2 regions of the Pectobacterium aroidearum genome follow, and region 1 is predicted to be linked to the other one. Evidence: predicted binding sites of a transcription regulator. Region 1 holds the regulator's gene; the other holds the start of a gene.
What was found. The regulator PurR, encoded in region 1, represses purine synthesis genes. The targets are predictions, from matches to a motif close to CANGCAAACGTTTGCNTG.
Positions count from the first base shown of each region.

Region 2: the regulator PurR is predicted to act here: its motif matches at 1,652-1,669, upstream of AB8809_RS23310 (NCS2 family protein).

Region 1 is NZ_CP166097.1:2,230,651-2,238,033, forward strand. Features, by position in the region: gene AB8809_RS10320 (riboflavin synthase) at 1-572, shown strand, start outside; gene cfa (cyclopropane fatty acyl phospholipid synthase) at 634-1,785, opposite strand; gene purR (HTH-type transcriptional repressor PurR) at 1,986-3,011, opposite strand; gene AB8809_RS10335 (YnhF family membrane protein) at 3,418-3,507, shown strand; gene AB8809_RS10340 (NlpC/P60 family protein) at 3,603-4,454, opposite strand; gene AB8809_RS10345 (Grx4 family monothiol glutaredoxin) at 4,796-5,146, shown strand; gene rnt (ribonuclease T) at 5,260-5,931, opposite strand; gene gloA (lactoylglutathione lyase) at 6,078-6,485, opposite strand; gene AB8809_RS10360 (DUF1289 domain-containing protein) at 6,774-7,013, shown strand; gene slyA (transcriptional regulator SlyA) at 7,241-7,383, shown strand, end outside.
Region 2 is NZ_CP166097.1:5,161,039-5,168,421, reverse strand. Features, by position in the region: gene AB8809_RS23315 (AsmA family protein) at 1-48, opposite strand, end outside; gene AB8809_RS23310 (NCS2 family protein) at 206-1,594, opposite strand; gene recG (ATP-dependent DNA helicase RecG) at 1,761-3,842, opposite strand; gene trmH (tRNA (guanosine(18)-2'-O)-methyltransferase TrmH) at 3,842-4,534, opposite strand; gene spoT (bifunctional GTP diphosphokinase/guanosine-3',5'-bis pyrophosphate 3'-pyrophosphohydrolase) at 4,540-6,639, opposite strand; gene rpoZ (DNA-directed RNA polymerase subunit omega) at 6,658-6,933, opposite strand; gene gmk (guanylate kinase) at 6,987-7,383, opposite strand, start outside.

The DNA of each region.
Region 1 (7,383 bases):
GCACGCACGTTGTCCAACTTCCCCCCGACCTACTGCCAGGGCTGGTGCCCGGCGCCTCGGTGGCGCACAACGGCTGCTGCCTGACGGTAACCGCCATTGACGGCGATCGTGTCAGTTTTGATCTCATGAAAGAAACGCTGCGATTAACGAATCTGGGCGATATTCATGAAGGCGATGTCGTGAATATTGAGCGCGCCGCAAAATTCGGTGACGAGATTGGTGGACACGTCATGTCGGGCCACATCATGTGTACGGCTGAAGTGGTGAAGATTCAGGTTTCAGAGAATAACCATCAGATTTGGTTCCGCCTGGCAGATGAAGCGCTGATGAAATACGTGCTGCATAAAGGCTTCGTCGGGATTGATGGCATCAGCCTGACGGTAGGGGAAGTCACCCGCGGGCGTTTCTGCGTGCATTTAATTCCTGAAACGCTGAACCGCACGACGCTGGGACAGAAACGTCTGGGGCATCGCATCAACATTGAAATCGATCCGCAGACACAGGCCGTAGTGGATACGGTTGAACGCGTGTTGGCCAGCAAGCAGGCGAGCGACCCCGCCAACGAAGCGTAATTTCTACGTTGCCTGTTTTTGTAAACCGGACGAACAACCTCGTCCGGTTTTCTCTTTCCTCTCAGCGTGAAACGCGTAATCCACCATCTATTCCATTGATACTGAATACGATCTGCCAGAGCTGAAGTTCTCTTGCTCTGAATTCCCCTGCACAAGCGTTCAAATAATAGCTGAACATTCGACGAAAGCGTTCAGTGTAGCGTGTGGCAAGTTGCGGCCAACATTGCTGAAAACGGGCTTGCCATGCCATTAATGTGCGATCGTAATCGGCACCGAAGTTGTGCCAGTCCTCCATCACCATGTAAGGCTCACTCGCCTGCGCAATGTGCTGTATGGAGGGAATGCAGGCGTTGGGGAAAATGTATTTATTCATCCAGGGGTCAATGTGTGGGGTGGTCTTATTGGCTCCGATGGTATGCAGCAGAAACAGTCCATCAGGCTTTAGATTACGCTTTGCCATGCGAAAGTAAGTGCCATAGTTACGCGGGCCGACGTGTTCAAACATGCCAACAGAAACAATCCGATCGAATTGCTGGTTCAGATCGCGGTAGTCTTGTAACGCAACGATGACGTCCAGATCCTGACAGCGCTGTTGTGCCAGTGCCTGCTGTTCTCTGGAAATGGTGATGCCGTAAACGGAAACACCGTAACGCCGCGCCGCGAACTCAGCAAGCCCGCCCCATCCGCAGCCGATATCCAGCAGCGTCATGCCGGATTTAAGCTGGAGTTTTTCACAAATCATGGTGAGTTTATCTTCCTGTGCCTGTTCCAGCGTTTGTGCCTGTTTCCAGTAGGCGCAGGAGTATTGCATGTAAGGATCCAGCATGAGGGTAAAAAGATCGTTCCCCAGGTCGTAGTGCACTTCACCGACCACTTGAGCGCGCCGACGGGATTGTAAATTCGTGACGCGAGAGAGGGCGACTCGCATGGCATCGTGCAGGCGGTGAGGTAAGGTTTTCCCTAGCCCTGCGCGCAGGACACGATGGAAAAACATATCCAGCCGTTCACACTCCCACCACCCATCCATATAGCTTTCACCTAATCCCAATGAACCTTCTCGCAAGACACGTTTAAAAATGCCGGGATTAATCACGCGGATGTCAAAAGGGCGGGTACCGTTGATTATGATATCCGCAGCGGCCAACTTATCCCGCATTATGCGGAACCAAGGCGTGGCATCGTGATCCCATTCTTCTGTATAAGGTGAACCCATCATGTCTCCTTAACTTTATGTAAAAGTATCGTAAAACACCTGGACAGCACTTATCGCAGCCGACGTAATCGGCTGTCACCAGAGGAAATGAAACGCGATAGTAGATTTATAACTGCTTCAGCCAGCATACAAGAAAATGGGCTGAAGCAGAGAGGAAAGCGAACAGGAATAGAAAAATCGTTTGGACGGTATTGCTGCCGTTAGCGGCGATAGTCGAGGTAAGGGCCGTCTGCAACCGAGCGGCGCTCAATCAGCGTCGGGTGCACTTCGATGACGTGCGCATCTTCCCGCTTGCTGGTAATGCGATCCAGCAACATCGCGAAAGCAGACTGCCCCAGACGCTCTTTCGGCTGATGGATGGTCGTCAGTGCCGGCGTAAAGAAACGCGCGTGGCGCACGTTGTCATAACCGATCACCGAAATATCCTGCGGCACGCGCAGACCTAATTCATCTGCCGCACAGATCGCGCCCATCGCCATGATATCGCCACCGCAGAATACGGCCGTTGGCCGCTGTTTCTGCGCGAGAATTTGATGCATCGCTTTATAACCGGACTCCGGCTCGAAATCGCCCTGAACAACCCACTCTTCACGCACGGTGATGTCGGCTTCCTTTAACGCTTTTAAGAAGCCGAGGTAGCGTCCGCTGCCGGTGTTACGTTCTTGAATACCAGGGATAGCACCGATATCCCGATGACCACGTTCGATCAGGTAGCGACCGGCCATATAACCGCCTTCAAAGGCGTTATCGATAATCGTATCGGTAAAATCGCTGTGCATCTGCCCCCAGTCCATCACGACCATCGGAATGCTGCGATAATCTTTCAGCATCGCCAACAGTTCAGGTGGATATTCGGCGCACATGACCAGCAGGCCGTCGACGCGTTTTTGCGCCAGCATGGAGAGATAGGCGCGCTGTTTACCGATGTCGTTATGCGAATTACACAGCACCAGCGTGTAACCCTTGGCGTAGCAGCTGTTTTCGACAGCTTCAATGATTTCGGCGAAGTAGGGCGCTTCGCTGGATGTGGCCAGCAAACCGATAGATTTGGTGTGATTAACTTTGAGGCTGCGGGCGACGGCGCTGGGCGAATAGTGCAATTCTTTGATTGCCGCCCTGACGGCTGCCTTGGTCTCTTCGGCGACGAAACGTGTTTTATTGATCACGTGCGATACGGTTGTGGTGGAAACGCCAGCACGTTTTGCCACATCTTTAATCGTTGCCATCTAAAAATGACTCCTGAACTTACCTGTTACAGACGTAAGTATATTGTTAATCGTTTGCCTACGTTTAATGTTCTTCTTCTAAGCTAAAAAACAGGATTTCAGAAGGAGAATGCCGAATGTTATACCGAAGGGATCTGGGTTGACGTTTTTCGACTGATACGCAGCGCTTTCATAAACAGCGGATTGTGTCCGATTTATCATGAAAGTGAAAGGGGTAATTTATACTATTAGTGATGCATACGTCCGAGATTTTTCACTAGAATTATGAAAGAATCGTAATAACCCTATTATTTGTAGATTTAACTGCCTAAATGGGTTCGGCTGTGAATCGCGGTGTCTTTATTTCAGATAGCGCTTTCAGGTGAAATTTTCAGCTAAAATTTGTTCGCTAATAAAGGAGTGGTTTATGGATACAGATCTGAAGATGTCTTTGCTGACAACCGTTGGCTCGTTGGCTGTCATCATCACGTTTAGTTTTATTGCGGTGCTGAATTAACCGAACGATGCTCTGCACAGGCTAGGTATTCAGACACGTTGATGCTACATAAAACGTGTCTGAATCATTTCCATTCGATGTAGGTTGTCTGTCTCTTAACGAATTGTCTGCGGTGTGACCACGCGACGCGCGCCCACGTAGTGCTCCTGCCAGTAATCTTCACTCAGCTTGCTGATACGAATATCTGAACCTGTACGCGGCGACTGAATAAATTTCCCTTCTCCCAGATAAACTCCGACGTGATCGGCTGCGCCACGATTATTGATGCGGAAGAACACCAAATCGCCGCTTTCCAGTTCGCTCTTTTTAATCGGAGCGGCATCACGCAGATGATACATTTCGTTAGCGGTGCGCGGAATTTGGATTTTAACGACATCTTTGTACGCGTAATAGACCAGCCCGCTGCAGTCGAATCCAGTAAAGGGTGATGAACCGCCCCAGTGATAAGGCTTACCTATCTGGCTCATCAACTTATTCATTGCTGTCGTTTTGGCATGCTGATAACGCTTTTTATGTGCCGCGCTCAGCGCCATTCCTTTTTCCGTGGGTGACGGGTTTTTATCTACCTTTCCCTTGAGCACTGTCTTTTTCAGCCCGGTTTTGACTCTGACCTGCGCGGTCGTCTGCTTCTCTTCTTCAGGCTTCAGCTTTTTGAGGTTTTTTTTCACTAGCGCGGGCGTGCTGCTTTGCGTCCGGGATGGCTTTTTCTCTGTTGATTTGTTCGCGCTACGGGGCTTGGTTTTCGTTCTGGCGGCGGTAGGTTCTGGTTTTTTGCTTTTGATCGGTGTCGGTGATTTAGCATTACCCTTTGTTTGGCGGCTTTTCTTGTTGGTTTCTTCAACGGCGCTTTTCTTCGGCGCAGAATGCGGGGTATGCGGCGCAGCCTGAACGACGTTCAGGGATAGATTACTGAAAAATAATATAAAAAGAGTAATAAATAAGCGCATAATAAAAGTGACCGAACATAATCCTTAACTCGCTCAATCCGCACAGTATTCCTGAAAACGGCGTCATAAAAAAGTGGGCATGACCGCTTTATTCATACAGAATAGTGAAAAAACGTTAATAGTTGTTTTTTCGATTGATTTATCAACGCATTCTGGTGTTGATTTCATCAATGGCGAATAACTTGCAGGGAAAATACCCTTACAAAAAATGGCGTTTTTTTGTGGCTAGTGGCATCGGTACAATATCACTGAGTCAATGTCGCTGTCGTGGTACCTCTGACGGCGGCTCATGGCTAGCGTTTTGGACGTTAGCCATCCTATAGGTTTAAGGAAGCAAGAAGATGACGACACCGACAATTGAAAAAATTCAGCGCCAAATTGCTGAAAACCCGATTTTGCTGTACATGAAAGGCTCCCCGAAATTGCCAAGCTGTGGTTTTTCCGCACAGACCGTTCAGGCGTTGTCTGCATGTGGCGAGCGTTTTGCGTATGTTGATATTTTACAGAACCCGGATATCCGCGCTGAGCTTCCGAAGTACGCGAACTGGCCGACATTCCCGCAGCTGTGGGTTGATGGTGAGTTGATTGGCGGTTGTGATATCGTGGTTGAAATGTTTCAGCGTGGCGAACTGCAACCGCTGATCAAAGAAACGGCAGACAAATACAAATCGCAGCAGGCCGATCAAGAGTAATACTTTCTTTTGGCGTAATGACGATGCGTAATGTTGTTACGATGCGAGCGTAAATCCTCTTCCAGCGGGTGCCTCATGGCACCCGTTTTTTGTTCTCTGGATTTCCCATTTTTTCAGTCTTCGGCTGATACGTCTTCCAGCGAATTTTCTTCCAGCGCAATCGGCCAGCCGCCCAGGCGTTTCCAGCGATTAACCAACTCGCAGAACAGTAATGCCGTCTGGTTGGTGTCATACAGCGCGGAGTGTGCCTGACTGGAGTCAAACGCAATCCCTGCGGTAATACAGGCCTTAGCTAGTACGGTTTGGCCTAACACCAACCCGCTGAGTGCCGCGGTATCGAAGGTAGCGAAAGGGTGGAACGGGTTACGTTTCAGGCTACAGCGCTCCGCTGCTGCCATCATGAAACTATGATCGAATGTGGCGTTATGCGCCACGATAATGGCACGATTACAGTTTTGCTCCTTGATCCCTTTTCGCACGACTTTGAAAATTTCATGCAGTGCATCATATTCGCTCACTGCACCGCGTAGCGGGTTTGTGGGGTCAATACCGTTAAATGCTAGCGCGGCGGGTTCGAGGATCGCGCCTTCGAATGGCTCAACATGAAAATGTAGCGTTTCATCTGGCTGCAACCAACCGTCTTGATCCATTTTTAATGTTACCGCCGCAACTTCCAGCAAGGCATCGGTTTTCGCATTGAATCCGGCAGTTTCAACATCAATCACTACCGGGTAAAACCCACGAAAACGACCGCTCAGGGCGTTCAGATCACTTTTATCAGCCATTTGTCTCTTAATTGTTAGCAAAACGCAGCGCGCATTATTGCAAATTTTGGCCGGAGATGCAGCATGCCGTTGCCGTTCAAACGACGGTGATGGCAGAAGAAGGGGGGAGAACAGGTGCTGCTGCAGCACCTGTATAAAGCGAGATATTAGTGGCCGATGCCGTTACCCGCGTGGGCATTTTCGATCAATTCGATTTTATAACCGTCTGGATCTTCAATGAACGCGATGACGGTGGTGCCGCCTTTGACCGGACCGGCTTCGCGCGTGACATTGCCACCTGCTTTGCGGATACGCTCACAGGTTGCGGCAACATCGTCGACGCCCAGTGCGATGTGACCATAGGCGTTGCCCAGATCATAACTGTCGACGCCCCAGTTGTAGGTCAGTTCAATAACCGCACCTTCGCTCTCTTCGGTATAACCGACGAAAGCCAGCGTGTATTTGTATTCGGTATTTTCGCTGGTGCGCAGCACGCGCATTCCCAGAACCTGAGTATAGAAATCGATAGAACGTTGTAAATCGCCAACACGCAGCATGGTGTGAAGTAAACGCATAGTGTCCTCGTTAAAAAGTGCAACAAAAGGGAAGTATAGCGTTGTGGCTCTGTCGAGTCCAAGCTGTTGGGATGATGCTAAAAATGCGACACGATGGTGAGGTTTGTGTTAAAACGTACTAACAGGAGGGGCAAATAGCGCGTTGGAGCACTTTTAGATCGCTTGACGTGTAAAAAAATCGTCAGTTATTACAATGGTTATCTAATTATTTTCATTATGACTGTCTGTTTTGGCTTGCCAGCGGTAAAGAACAGGGCTTCAATAAATAGAGTTGTAGCAGGAGGTGTTGTGCCAGAGCAACTTGAACTCTTTGTTGTCCCTAATCCATGCCGTGGTATTTGTCAGGCGGATGAAGGCGGGTATTGTCGCGGTTGCTTTCGCAGTCGTAATGAACGCTTTAGTTGGGGCCAAATGAGTGATGCGCAGAAACAGGATGTGCTGCGTTTGTGTCGGCAGAGAATGAAACGCTCACAGCGTTCAGAGAAAACCGATACGCCAGCAGAATCCCGTCAGCCATCGTTGTTTTAAGTCATCTTGTCTTAGATGATCTATTTACGTGAAATTTTGTTTAAGCAACGCAGGAGCGTTCGATTGAATAAAATAAGCCTGAGATCATTTTTAGAAGACTTTTATTTGATAGAATCCATTTCACGATGGTTCTATTTTTACAACAATAAAGTCGTTTCTTATTTTATAAATCAGAGTTGATTGCAATCCAGGGATATAACTTAGCGTGCTAACAATAAGGAGAGGTGATGGAATTGCCATTAGGATCTGATTTAGCCCGTCTGGTGCGCGTGTGGCGTGCGCTGGTCGATCATCGATTAAAACCACTTGAACTGACCCAGACGCATTGGGTTACGCTGCATAACATATACCATCTACCCCCTGGTCAGTC
Region 2 (7,383 bases), 2.4 Mb from region 1:
AAAGGCTAGCAGCAGTAGGGTCAGCAATAATTTCCCGATAAATTTCATCGTGTCAGTCCATGCCAATCGTCAGGGAGAACTGTTCTTATGCCGCAATTTCCCTGAAGGCTCAATAGGTAATGCTGTTACAGACAGTAAAAAGCGAGCGGTGTTGCATCACCGCTCGCTTTTACATGAACTGAACAGAAATTATTGCGGGCTGGCGCTATTTTTCTTCGTGTGGGAAAACCAAATTCAGCACGATTGCGGTAATCCCGCCAGCGGCAATACCGGAAGACAGTAATGTTTTAATCCAATCCGGCGCAAATTGCAGAATCAGCGGCTGCTGAGACACGCCAAGGCCAACGGCCAGCGACAGCGCAATAATCATGATTGCGCGACGGTTCAACGGCTCACGGGACACAATGCGCACACCGGACGCCGCGATCGTACCAAACATTACGATAGTGGCGCCGCCCAGAACCGGCTCTGGAATATGCTGCACAAATCCGCTAACGGCAGGGAACAACCCCAGTGCGATCAGCATCAGTGAAACCACGAAACCCACATAGCGGCTGGCAACGCCAGTAAGCTGGATGACGCCGTTATTCTGGCCGAAGCAAGAGTTAGGGAAGGTATTGAATACGGCGGAAAGGCAAGAGTTCAGGCCATTGGCCAGCACGCCGCCTTTCAAACGTTTCATGTACAGCGGGCCTCTGACTGGCTGCTCAGAAACGTCGGAGGTTGCAGTGATGTCACCGATGGTTTCCAACGACGTCACCATGAAGACCAGCATCAGCGGGATCAACAGGTTCCAGTCAAAGCCTAAACCGTAATACAGCGGTGTTGGCACCATGATAGCTGTATCGTGTTGCGAGGATGTGTTTTCCGGCAGCATACCCATTAGCCAGGCACCCAGATAACCCACCGCCATGGCAATCACCAGCGAGGCGACGCGCAGGTAGGGGTTACGCTGGCGGTTCAGCAGAATAATAACCAGCAATACCACACCTGCCAGCAATAAGTTCTTAGGCGCACCGAAGGTGTTATTACCCATAGCGGCATAACCGCCGCCGATAGAAGTCAGGCCGACCTGAATCAGCGACAGACCAATGATCATCACCACAATGCCGGAAACCAGCGGGGTAATGATGCGGCGGGTTAAATGCAGGAAGCGTGAAAGAATGATTTCAGTGAAGGATGCGACCATCAGCGTACCGAACAGCGCCGCCATCATGGTGGGAACATCTGCGCCACCATTCTTCAGTGCCAATCCACCCATAATCAGTGGCGTCACGAAGTTAAAGCTGGTGCCCTGAATAGACAGCAGGCCAGAACCGACGGGGCCCCAGGTTTTAATTTGTAGAATAGAGGCCAGACCGGAAGCGAAAAGCGACATGCTGATGATGCGCTGCGTATCATGAGCGGGTAAACCCAATGCCTGACAGATCAGTAGCGCGGGGGTAATCACCGCAACAAACATGGCCAACAGGTGCTGGCTGGCGGCGAACAGCGTTTGCGGCAGCGGCGGCCTGTCTTCAAGACGATAGATGAGTTCACTGCGCTGAGGTGCGGCAGCGGCTTCTGTTTGGGACGTTTCCGTGGTGGTAGTCATGATGTAAGTTGGCGTTCCTGAAACGACAAAGAGCGCATTTTAATGATCTCTTTGTCGAAAGCAAACGTTTGCTAACGCATCTTTTCGATATGAATTTCGTCTGATAAGCAAAGCCTTATTATTTAACGGGATACTTTTGGGGGAAATGAAGAATGCGCTGCTGCGATTAGGCGTTGGTGTAGCGTGCGCGCTCGGGTAGCCAGCGTTCAATTAGCGCAATGGCATGTTCGGGGTAGTGTTCATGGAGATGGCGCGCAACGCGCTGCACCTGCGGAATCAAGTCCTGATCGCGCAGGAGGTCGGCCACTTTGAACTCGGCATTCCCCGTTTGTCGCGTACCTAATAATTCACCCGGTCCACGAATTTCCAGATCGCGCTGAGCGATCACAAAGCCATCGTTGCTATCGCGTAGAACCTGAAGCCGTTTCTGTGCGGTTTTGCTCATTGGCGTTTTGTAGAGCAGTACACAGTGAGACGCAACTGCGCCGCGTCCGACGCGCCCGCGCAACTGGTGCAGTTGCGCCAGACCCAAACGCTCCGGGTTCTCAATGATCATCAGACTGGCGTTGGGGACATCCACGCCCACCTCGATGACGGTGGTCGCCACCAGCAGTTGTAGTTCGCCCTGTTTGAAAGCCTGCATCACCGCCTGCTTTTCCTGTGCTTTCATGCGGCCATGAACCAACCCGACCTTGAGATTCGGCAGCGCAGCCTTCAACTCTTCGCTGGTGGCTTCTGCCGCCTGTGCTTCTAGTAGATCGGATTCTTCGATCAGCGTACACACCCAATAGGCCTGCCGCCCTTCCTGCTGGCAGGCGCTATTCACGCGCTCGATGATATCGTTGCGACGTGAATCCGGTATGGCGACCGTGGTGACGGGCGTTCTGCCCAGCGGCAGTTCATCAATGACGGACGTATCCAGATCGGCATAGGCAGTCATCGCCAGCGTGCGGGGAATCGGTGTGGCGGTCATAATCAATTGATGGGGATGAAAGCCCTGTTCTTCGCCTTTTTCCCACAGCGCAAGGCGTTGATGCACGCCAAAGCGGTGTTGTTCATCAATAATGACTAACGCCAGCCCGTTGAATTTCACCTGCTGCTGAAAAATGGCGTGCGTCCCGACCACCATGGAAACCTGGCCGTTAGCGATAGCGTCCTGCTGTGCCTGACGCGCTTTTCCTTTCTGTTTACCAGCCAGCCAGCCCACTTCAAGCCCCAGTGGTTCAAACCACTGACGGAAATTATGGGCGTGCTGTTCGGCCAATAGCTCTGTAGGTGCCATCAGCGCGACCTGTTTGCCGTTAGCAATGGCACGCAATGCAGCCAGCGCGGCGACCAGCGTTTTCCCTGAGCCCACATCGCCCTGCACCAGACGCATCATCGGGAAATCTTTTGCCATATCCGCTTCAATCTCCGCCACGACACGTTTTTGCGCCTGAGTGGGGTTGAACGGCAGCGCGGCGAGCAGGCGTTGCTTAAGGCCGTCTTGAGCCTGTAGCGGCGAGGCTTTATGTCGCTGCTCACCGGCCCGTACGGCGAGCATACTCAGATTATGCGCCAGCAGTTCTTCCATAATCAGCCGCTGCTGCGCCGGGTGTTTCCCGTGTTCCAGCTCGCTGAGCTGCATATCCGGTGGGGGACGATGTAACGTGCGCAGCGCATCCGGCAGGCTAATGAGGGAACGGCTCAGGGATTCAGGCAGTAACTCATCGATGTGGTTGGCGGCGAGCAGCTCCAGCGCCTGATCGGTGAGTTTGCGTAGCGTTGCCTGACGAATACCCTCTGTGGAGGGATAAACCGGCGTGAGTGATTCTTGTAGCTCGACCTGCGTATTATCCCCTTGAACACGGTATTCAGGATGGATGATTTCCGCGCCGATTTTGCCGCGCTTGATTTCGCCATAAGCCGTAACGCGCTGTCCCGGTGCGAGACTGTTTTTCATCGCCGCATTGAAATTGAAGAAGCGCATGGTCAGCATGCCGCTGCCATCACTGATTTGGCAGGTCAACATGCGACGGCTGCCAAAGGTGATGTCGTTGCGTAGGATTTCACCTTCCACAGTGGCATACATGCCGGGAAGGAGATCGCCAATGGGGTAAAGGTGCGTGCGGTCTTCGTAGCGTAAAGGCAGATGTAGCAGGAGATCCTGCACGGTTTCCAGCCCAAGTCGCGCAAGCTTCGCTGCCTGACTCGCACCCACGCCGGCGAGTGTACTCAGCGGTTGGGTGTTTAGCAGGCGGCCTTTCATCAGCACTCCGACGATTGCATCGCGGCCCACCACGGGGTATCCGCTACAATCTGACCCTGATGGTCAATATAAGGACGAGGGAGCCCTTTGCGCTTCGCGACGCGTGCCAGTACCGGATAGCCCCCTTCAAACAGCAGGCGCTGTTGCTCTTCTTCATCCAGCGGGCTGTCTTCACGCTGGTACATGCCGGCAATCTGGCGCTGACGCTGCGCTTCATACAGGATCAACGCCGAGGCTACGGAGACATTCAGCGATTGCACCATGCCAGTCATCGGAATAATGATGTCCCGATCGGCCAGCTTGAGCGCTTCGGCAGTAATCCCGGTTTTTTCTTGTCCGAGCAGAATGCAGGTCGGGCGGGTGTAATCAATTTCCCGAAAATCGACCGCGTGTTCAGACAAATTGGTCGCCAGAACCTGCATGCCTTCTGCTTTCAGGTGGCCGACTGCATCACCGATATTGCGATGAGTTTTCACCTGAACCCAGCTATTGCTGCCTGCGGCGGAGGAAACCAGCGTTTTCATCCGGCTGGTGGGCCAAATCGCATGAACCTGATGCACGCCGACGGCATCTGCGGTACGGATAACGGCAGAAATGTTGTGGGGCTTATGCACCTGCTCCATGCAAATCGTCAGATCGGGCTGACGGCAGTTGAGCATTTCTTTTATGCGTGCATAACGTTGAGGGGTCATGACGATTAATTTCGGTTACGGTTAACTTTGATGACATCCGGCATCACGCGAATTTTACGCATAATATTGGCCAGATGAACGCGATCGAGGGTGGTAAGACGGATAAAGGCGCTGTATACGCGGCCGTCTCTCTCTTCCGTGTTGATGCTCTGAATATTGGAATTCGCGGCATTGATCGCTGCCGTCAGGTTAGCCAATGCGCCCTGATGGTTGAACATATCGACTTTGATTTCAGCGATGAACTCTTGTTCCGTCACCTTATCCCACTCTACTGCCATGAATTTTTCAGGTTCTTTCTGATAGCCGCGAATGTTGCGACAGGATTCATGGTGGATAACCAGCCCTTTACCGGGGCTGACGTGGGCGATGATCGGGTCGCCGGGGATAGGGCGGCAGCATTTGGCAAATGAGATCATGACGCCATCTGCACCTTTGATCGGCAACTTGCGCAGCCCGGTGGTTCCCAGCTCAGACTGTTCGTTCAGCAGATTCTTCGCCACGACGACGCTCATGGCATTACCCATACCAATTTCCGCCATCAAATCGTCCAGCGTAGCGAGCTTCATGCGATCGAGCTCAAGCTGAATAGATTTCTCAGGGATATCGGAAAGTTTACGGCCATTGCCCAGCGCGTGGTTCAGTAAACGGCGGCCGAGGCTCACGGAATCATCACGCTTGAGGTTTTTCAGCATCTGGCGGATTTTAGAACGCGCTCTTGAGCTCACGACAAAGTTAAGCCATGCGGCGTTGGGTCTGGCACCTGGTGCGGTGATGATTTCAACGGTTTGGCCGCTGGTGAGCGACTGTGATAGCGGGTAAGGCTGACGATCGACGCGTGCGCCGACGCACGCATGGCCGATATCGGTGTGTACCGCGTAGGCGAAATCGACGGGCGTCGCACCTGCGGGGAGTTCCACAATACGGCCTTCCGGCGTGAAGACGTACATCTCGTCAGGGAAGAGATCGGACTTCACGCTTTCGATAAATTCAAATGAGCTACCGGCGCTTTGCTGAAGTTCCAGCAGGCTCTGCATCCAGCGTTGGGCGCGTACTTGAGCAGTAGTACTGCTCTCGCCTTCTTTATAAGCCCAGTGCGCGGCGACACCCATTTCCGCCATTTGATCCATGTCGTCGGTGCGAATTTGTACTTCAACCGGCACGCCGTGCGGACCAATCAGCGACGTGTGCAGCGATTGATAGCCGTTGGCTTTGGGAATAGCGATATAGTCTTTCACCCGACCCGGGCGCGGCTTATACAGGCTGTGAACCTGACCGAGCACGCGATAGCAGGTGTCCAGCTCTTTGACGATGACCCGAAACGCGTAGATATCCATGATGGAATGAAAACGCTGCTCTTTCAGGTGCATTTTGCAATAGATGGAGTACAGGTGTTTTTCGCGGCCGCTGACGCGGCAGGCAATCCCGGCTTCCGTCAAACGCCCTTCGATTTCCGACAGGATTTTCTGGATCATTTCCTTGCGGTTACCGCGCGCGGCCTTGACGACCTCTTTAATGACGCGATAACGGTTCGGATACAGCGCCTCAAAACCCAGTTCTTCCAACTCGGTTTTGAGGTGATGGATACCCAGTCGGTGTGCCAGCGGACTGTATATTTCCAGTGTTTCGCGGGCAATGCGGCGACGTTTGTCTGGGCGTAATGAGCCCAATGTACGCATGTTATGGGTACGGTCTGCGAGTTTGATCAGGATGACGCGAATGTCTTGCACCATCGCCATGATCATTTTGCGAAAGTTTTCAGCCTGCGCTTCTTTCTTATCGCGGAACTTCAGTTTATCCAGCTTGGACACGCCCTCTACCAGTTCAGCAACGCTTTTACCAAAAAGCTGTTCCATGTCCTGATAGGTGGCGGGGGTGTCTTCTATGACATCATGCAGCAGTGCTGCCATCAGCGTTTCGTAATCGAGACGCATCTCCGCCAGAATACAGGCGACGGCAACAGGGTGTGTGATATAGGGTTCACCGCTGGAGCGAGTCTGCCCCTCGTGAGCATCACGTGCAACTAAGTAAGCCTGCTGTAAACGTTTGATCTGATCTTCTGGCAGATAACGTTGAATCAGCAGATTAAGGCTTTCAAAAATGTACAAGGGCGACTCGTGGTGTGATTAACGACGGCCTTCAGCAATCGCGGTAACCGCCTGAATCTCTGCGGCTTCCTGCTCTTGCTGTTCCTGACGGTCACGAACATCCAGAATCTGGTTGTTGATCAGACCTTCTTCGATTTCACGCAGTGCGATCACGGTGTACTTATCGTTTTCTTCAGGAACCAGCGGATCTTTGCCGCCAGTCTGGATTTGACGGGCGCGACGAGCAGCGACCAACACCAGGTCAAAACGGTTACCAATTTTCTCTACAGCGTCTTGAACAGTTACGCGTGCCATAATGTGCTACTCCACAGGAAATAAAATGACTGGGCATCATACTGAAAGAGGCGTCAGTCTGCCAATAGTTTGGTGATTAATGCATCATGCCGAACCTGTTGTCTGCTCAAACGCAGACGTTCGGCGCGAATAATGGTTTTCAGATCGAGCAACGCCAAATCGAAATCATCATTCACAATCAGGTAATCATACTCGCCGTAGTGCGTCATTTCAGCCACAGCCTGAGACATACGGCGGGCAATGACGTCATCGCTGTCTTGTCCACGGCCACGCAGGCGGCGAGCCAGTTCTTCTTTTGACGGCGGCAGAATGAAAATACTGCGCGCGTGCGGCATCTGGGCACGGATTTGCTGAGCGCCTTGCCAGTCGATATCCAGAAAGACATCAACACCCGTCGCTAATACCTGCTCAATGGCTGGTCGGGATGTACCGTAGTAATTGCCAAAGACT